3 regions of the Lysinibacillus sp. NPDC093190 genome follow, and region 3 is predicted to be linked to each of the others. Evidence: a T-box and tRNA genes for the amino acid it is inferred to sense, from the RefSeq annotation. Region 3 holds a T-box; the other regions hold tRNA genes.

Region 1 (2,275 bases), on a different contig from region 3:
CTCTTTAATTTTTTTCAGACCTTCATTTAATTTGTTTAAAAGTTCCGTATTCCCCTTTTGAACCATAAAACCATAGTATTCTTTTTCAAATGCATCATCTTCGATTACTTTAAGCTTCTCTGTTGGATGAGCTTTGATATATTCATAAACTACCGCATTATCACCAATCGTAGCATCCACGTTGCCATTTAGCATTTCTTTGATAGCAACCGGCTGATTTTCAAACGCCATAATATTTGGACTTGAATCACCTTGTAGCTTTTTCGCAGCTTCATGACCTGTAGCATTAATTTGTACTGAAATCTTTTTATCCTTTAAATCAGCTAATGATTTAATCTTGGAATCTTCTTTTACAACGATTAATAATTGAGATTCATAATATGGCTCTGTAAAGTCAAACGTTTCTTTACGCTTTTTATTAATAGAGATCCCTGCTGCACCGATATCTGTTTCCCCATTTTTAACAGTTTGGAAGACAGGCTCCCAGCCAATATTTTGCCACTCTACTTCAAAGCCCATTTCATCTGCAATCGCCTGCAAAATATCGAAATCTAATCCTACAATATTTCCTTTATCGTCAAGCGATTCGAATGGTGCAAATGTCGCTTCTGTTCCTACCTTATAAACTTTCTTACCATTTCCATCTTCGGATGGCACGCTACCGGACGATGTCTTGTCCTTTGCGCCACACCCTGCTAGAACTAGCACAAATGCTGCTACGACTACCAGTAACATAGATAAACTTCTTTTCATAGCTCTCCCCCTAATTCAATTATTTCCCGAAATACAATTAATATTTTTATCAATTCGGAAATATTAGACTATTAGGTCAATTATAGTAACATTATTCTTTTTAGACAATAACATTTCGCATAAAAATTTATTCCATTTGGTTTATCTAGAATAAAACGGTATTAAAAAAAGAAAATAGCACCAATTATGAATATTTATACATTCACAATCGGTGCTAAAGTTAGATATATTTTGCAAAAAAAAAAAGAATCCCCTCAGATAGGATTCTTTTTTTCGACTAGTATAACTAGTCTTCACGTACGGTATGTTCACTAAAAAATAATTTGGAGTTGTTGCCTTTTTGAAGGTTTGAAAGGAACAAATGCGGGAATAATGCCTATTAGGCAACATTCCCATTATTTACCCTCTCTTTTCCCCACTAAGCAGGCTGCTAAACTACTTATTAGGAGAATTGAGTTTTAAAAGTATATCAAATAATCAGTAAAATGGCGCCCTCGGAGGGAATCGAACCCCCAGTGCAAGAACCGGAATCTTACGTGTTATCCATTACACCACGAGGGCAATTGAACACAAAAAAAAAGTACTCACCCTTGGCTTTACTAAAAGCATGATGTAGATAACCCTCATTTGAAGCATACCTGACAAAATAGTGTACTGTACTTTAACTTATGTGACCTTACCAATTATACAAACCTATTGCCCATAATTCAACTATAGAATGCAAAACATTTAAACTTTTTTTATCTTCATCCAGTAAGTGTCAAAACACCTACTAAAAAAAGGAACTCAGGCTAAGAACTTCACATCCTGTGAAAACACCTGCGTGACCAACATTGTTTATCTGAGCGAAAGCGATACGGCAGCGGCAAATGTTTTCTGTAGTGAAAGCAAAGCGGCATCTACAATGGGTTGTCTGTGCGAAAGCAAAGCGACTGCTACAATGGTTTGTCTGTGTGAAAGCGAAGCGACTGCTACAATCGTTTGTCTGTGCGAAAGCGATGCAACTGCTACAATGGGTTTGTCTGTGTGAAAGCGATGCGACTGCTACAATCGTTTGTCTGTGCGAAAGCGATGCGGCAGCTACAATCGTTTGTCTGTGCGAAAGCGATGCGACTGCTACAATCGTTTGTCTGTTCGAAAGCGATGCGGCAGCTACAATCGTTTGTCTGTGCGAAAGCGATGCGGCAGCTACAATCGTTTGTCTGTTCGAAAGCGATGCGGCAGCTACAATTACGCCAAGGCGAAATTGATTTAATTTATTTCACTTTAACAGGGTTAATATTTGACCTTCCCTGACTATAATGTGTATGATAAGGTTACAGCTGAAATACAATGAAAATTTTCAGCAAAAGTATTCGAATTTAGTTTTTTAAGGAGGATTTAACATGAATTTAATTCCTACAGTTATTGAACAAACAAGTCGTGGTGAACGTGCGTATGACATCTATTCACGACTGCTTAAAGACCGTATTATCCTATTAGGAAGCGCAATTGACGACAACGTTGCTAACTCAATTGTTGC
Region 2 (2,275 bases), on a different contig from region 3:
GATATAGATCATATGCCATGGCAGCTACAACGAGTTCATATTAACATTGAAAGCAATACACTAGCTCCATTTGTGAAGGAATCTATACAAGGCATTCAACCTATTGCTCATTATTCGAAGAGTAAACAGGCTAGAATTTATTCGCCAAAAGTAGAAACCAGATTCAAAAAAGTTTAGTGAATCTGGTTTGCTTTTGTTCGTTGATTGAGTAGTAGTTTGACTTATTCTTCATACATCATTTTCTTTGTCATCCCACCATCCACTGTTAGATTAGTGCCTGTCCCTTTAAGGGTGGGAGTCTCAAGGAGCTGTTCATAATCACCTGTTTCAATCCAACCAGGCGAAATACAATTAACCGTAATATTATCTGGACACCTAAAGAACGCGCTAAAGCATGTGTTACTGCGACGATACCGCCTTTTGTTGCTGCATAGGCTTCTTGTATGGGGCTCAGACATCTCAGCGCGTGTAGAGGCTATAGAAACGATTGAGCCGCCATTGACAATAGCTCGCATAACTTTTGCAGCCTCCCTTGAACACAAAAAGACACGCGATTAATTATGCCACGGCATAATTGTGTCAGGAAGTTAAATTTGTTTGAATCGTATCGTTCCATTCATCCAATGTTACGTCATAAAGGGATTTATGTTGAAATTTACCCACATTATTCATTAAAATATGGATAGTACCAAAATGATCAACCGCTTTTTGCATTAAAGAAACGATTCCCTGTTCTTTCGTAACATCTGTTTGAACAAAAAGAACAGAATAACCTTGCACAAGTAAATCTTTTTCTAATTACTGCCCTAATTCTTTATTTACATCGGCAATACATTGGAACCATTTCGTGCATACGCAAGTACAATACCTTTGCCATCCCTTGCGCACCGCCAGTTACAACGACTACTAAATCTTTAAACATATTGATTCCTCCAGTTTTATTGCTTTTCATTATTTTAGCAAAAGTGGAGATTAGGAGGGCATAATGGGGTACAGGAAATCATATAATATTAATATTGAGGCAAACCTTGCCTTCATAGTTAAATTAATGTTGACATTATGATATAAAGAACATATAATAAATATTGTCCTTGATATGGACTGCATAAGAATAACATCATGTCTCAGTAGCTCAGCAGGATAGAGCAACGGCCTTCTAAGCCGTCGGTCGGGGGTTCGAATCCCTCCTGGGACGTCTCAAGGTTCAGATAGAATAGGCTTGAACCAATTGAAAAGCGCTTCAAATCCTTTATTATCAAGGATTTGAAGCGCTTTTCTTTTTGAGAATAAGTTAGAAAAGGATGGAGAATGAAAAGTTTCTACACATTTTCTACATAAGAAAATGTTCATAAAAACGCTAGTTTATGTTCTAAATCGAATCCCTTTTTCTTATACCGATTCCATCACCACTCGAATATGATGAAAGGTTCGTTTAATGTTTAACATTGAAATGAAAACAAAAAAAGTTTGGCCAAACATATTCCGTGGTGTCAGATAAACCTCTTTAAAAAAAATGTGTTTTGTTGCATTTAACCTATGCACTTAGTCATTCCTCGCAACTTACGAGGGGGAGTGCAATGAGAAAATATCTATTTTTTTCACAGAAGTAGCAACGTCAAGTAAAAGACTAAGCTGGGATATGCTACTTGATAAAGTATTGGTTTAGTTTAAGGGTTAAATTAACTTGACCAACATTTTGGTCAAGCAAGAATATTTCAAATTGAGCTGATTTATGATTTAGCGATTATTTGCGACCTGCAATACAGGTATTTAGCAGATACGTATACAAAGTACGAAATGATATATACATTTGCAGAATATAATACTCCCAAAATTAAAGTAAAGAATTTGAATGAAAAATAATTCAATATACTCGTGTGGATATCAGGGGGGATTTCTTACAATTGAAATACACCTTGAAAATCAAGCTAACATCAATTCTTTAGAACTTTTAAAGTTAGAGAATTCAATAGAAATGAATAGTGAGATTTATATTCGTGATGTTTTTTTAATAAAAAGCTTAATATATATTTTTTTAGATGACTCTGTAAAGTCGAATATTACTTATCTTCAAGAAGATTTTTTATGGAGAAATGTATCATATCATCTAAAGAAGGAAACTTGACGGATTGTAATATTAAGTGCAACACCCAGAAGTCAATATAAAGGAAGCCCATAACGACCTCGTGTAGAACGTAGTTACCACACCAAATTCAAACGGAGGAATCGTTATGAGCTATACCCATCTTACCATATCAGAACGTGTAAAAATAGA
Region 3 (2,275 bases):
ATGGCCCTGTTTCCCCTTCAAAATGCATCATGTGCTCAATCGAAAACTCAATATCATGAAGACGATCATTTTTCAAATCATTAAAAATAACCGCTCCTACACCAACCTGACGTGCGACGTTCGCTTTATCCACTAGATTTGGATTTTTTTCCTCGATATTTCGCTTCGCAGTAGCAATCGCTTCTTTTAGTACATCCGCTAATAAAACGATCTTTCCTTTACGCGTCGACATTTTTTTACCGTCTTTTAGAATCATCCCAAAAGGCACATGCTGTAAGTCTTTTGCCCAATCGTATCCCATCTTCTCAATCACGTTAAATAGTTGTTTAAAATGAAGAGATTGTTCATGCCCTACAACATAAAATATTTTTTTAGGGCCATATTGTTGATTACGATAAATAGCAGCTGCTAAATCACGTGTAGCATAGAGCGTGGCACCGTCTGTTTTCGTAATTAAGCATGGTGGCATATTATCGATTTCAACAACAAAAGCACCATCAGATTGCACAAGCAGCTCTTTTTCTTTCAACTCTTTAACAACAGCAGCCATTTTGTCATTGTAGAACGCTTCCCCAGCGAATGAATCAAAGTTAATCCCGAGCAGTTGATAAATGGTCTTGAATTCTTCGAGTGATGCATCTCTAAACCATTGCCATAAAGCTAGCGCCTCTTCATCCCCGTCTTCTAATGCTTTAAATGCGCTACGTGCCTGTTCATTGAGTGTTTCATCCTGCTCCGCTTCTTCATGGAACTTTACATAAATTTTTAACAGTTCCTCTATTGGGGCAGCTTCAATCGTTTTTTGATATCCCCATTTTCGATAGGCAACAATTAACTTACCAAACTGTGTTCCCCAGTCACCTAAATGATTAATGCGGATTGCTTGATAGCCATTTTTCTCCGCAATATTGGCCAAAGCATTGCCGATCACTGTAGAACGTAAATGACCCATGGAAAAAGGCTTCGCTATATTAGGTGAGGAAAAATCCAACACTATATTCCCCTTCGATTCCTGTTGAGTTCCGTATAAATTTTTTTCTTTTACTATTTGGCTAAGCACTTGATGTGTAATCGTTGGCTGATCGTAAAATAAATTGACATACCCTCCTAATACTTGAACCTCTTGTATTAAATCACTGCTTAAATTGTTTTGAATTTCGATAGCGATTGTGTGGGGGGGTTTTCTAAATTTTTTTGCCAGCGTGAAGCACGGAAATGCCACATCCCCTAAGTCCATATTTTTCGGTTTTTCTAGTAATTTTTGAATGTCATTGACAGACAGCTCGTTATTTAATGCCACAGCGATTCTTTTCGCGATTTGTGTATTCATGTTCATTCTCCTCTCAATTTAAAATCAATTTCGCCTTGGCGTAATTGCGTCCGGATTTTGAATTGTGCCAGCACAATTCATTCCTTTGAAAATCCGTGACATCCGCCGGAGGCTTTATCTTCATTCGGTAGGTGTTTGTACATTCACTGAAAAGGGACCACATCTCCTTTTCATCTCGTACCAATAGAGGTAAGAGATTTCTACTGAATGAAGATAAAAAAAAGCCCCCATCTCTAAATATAGAGACGAGAGCATAGTAATCCCGTGGTACCACTCTAGTTGCCATATAATATGACCACTTTCCATTGTTAACGAGGTGACTCCCCGATATTCTCTACTTCTAATTCGAGAATCTTCTCCAAAGTGCGTTTCATTTATGGCTGCTGCATTAGGCTCACACCATCCCTAATTCGCTTTCCAGTAACTCCATAAACTACTCTCTTTTTCACTGAATTTAACTGTAATTTCAAAATATTCTACACGAGTCACCATTTTAAGTCAACAGTCTTTTCAGAATTATTAAGAAGTAAATTGTACATTAAAAATGTTCTGCTGAATAATTAACAATAACACTTTTTTCAGCCCTCCATACATTTCGCACCTTACTTTTCTTGAAGTCATAGTATGACAGTACGCTCTCTTTAGGCATTTCTAAAATACTATAACGTTTATTTTCATCAATTATACTAGATAAAAAATAAAATCCGTCTTTGTTTTCATCGAATTTAACGGAGCGAATTTTCGAATAAATACCAGCACTATCTAGTAAAGTCTTTACCTTTTTTGACTGGATATCTATTTCAACAACATGCGAAATAGGACTGTCTACGGCTTCATCATAGCTGATTATTACTGAGCTAGCATCTGGTGCCAATGATGCTCCACTTATAAATCTCTCAACATCGGCTATATGTTTCTTTTTTTGTCCTTCAATATCATAAATAT

The links. The T-box of region 3 lies ahead of argS (arginine--tRNA ligase). A T-box ahead of a tRNA ligase gene usually reads a tRNA of that ligase, here a tRNA-Arg.
Region 1: it has a tRNA-Arg gene. The T-box ahead of argS (arginine--tRNA ligase) is inferred to sense a tRNA for this amino acid. The anticodon was not compared.
Region 2: it has a tRNA-Arg gene. The T-box ahead of argS (arginine--tRNA ligase) is inferred to sense a tRNA for this amino acid. The anticodon was not compared.

The regions. Positions count from the first base shown of each region.
Region 1 is NZ_JBNNVG010000021.1:888-3,162, reverse strand. Features, by position in the region: gene ACQKOF_RS16260 (basic amino acid ABC transporter substrate-binding protein) at 1-753, opposite strand, end outside; tRNA gene ACQKOF_RS16255 (tRNA-Arg) at 1,240-1,314, opposite strand; gene ACQKOF_RS16250 (hypothetical protein) at 1,780-2,049, shown strand; gene clpP (ATP-dependent Clp endopeptidase proteolytic subunit ClpP) at 2,139-2,275, shown strand, end outside.
Region 2 is NZ_JBNNVG010000017.1:16-2,290, reverse strand. Features, by position in the region: gene ACQKOF_RS14220 (YqjF family protein) at 1-177, shown strand, start outside; gene ACQKOF_RS14215 (SDR family oxidoreductase) at 222-515, opposite strand; gene ACQKOF_RS14210 (SDR family NAD(P)-dependent oxidoreductase) at 580-780, opposite strand; tRNA gene ACQKOF_RS14205 (tRNA-Arg) at 1,122-1,195, shown strand.
Region 3 is NZ_JBNNVG010000004.1:182,057-184,331, forward strand. Features, by position in the region: gene argS (arginine--tRNA ligase) at 1-1,330, opposite strand, end outside; T-box leader at 1,569-1,788, opposite strand; gene ACQKOF_RS05550 (hypothetical protein) at 1,869-2,275, opposite strand, start outside.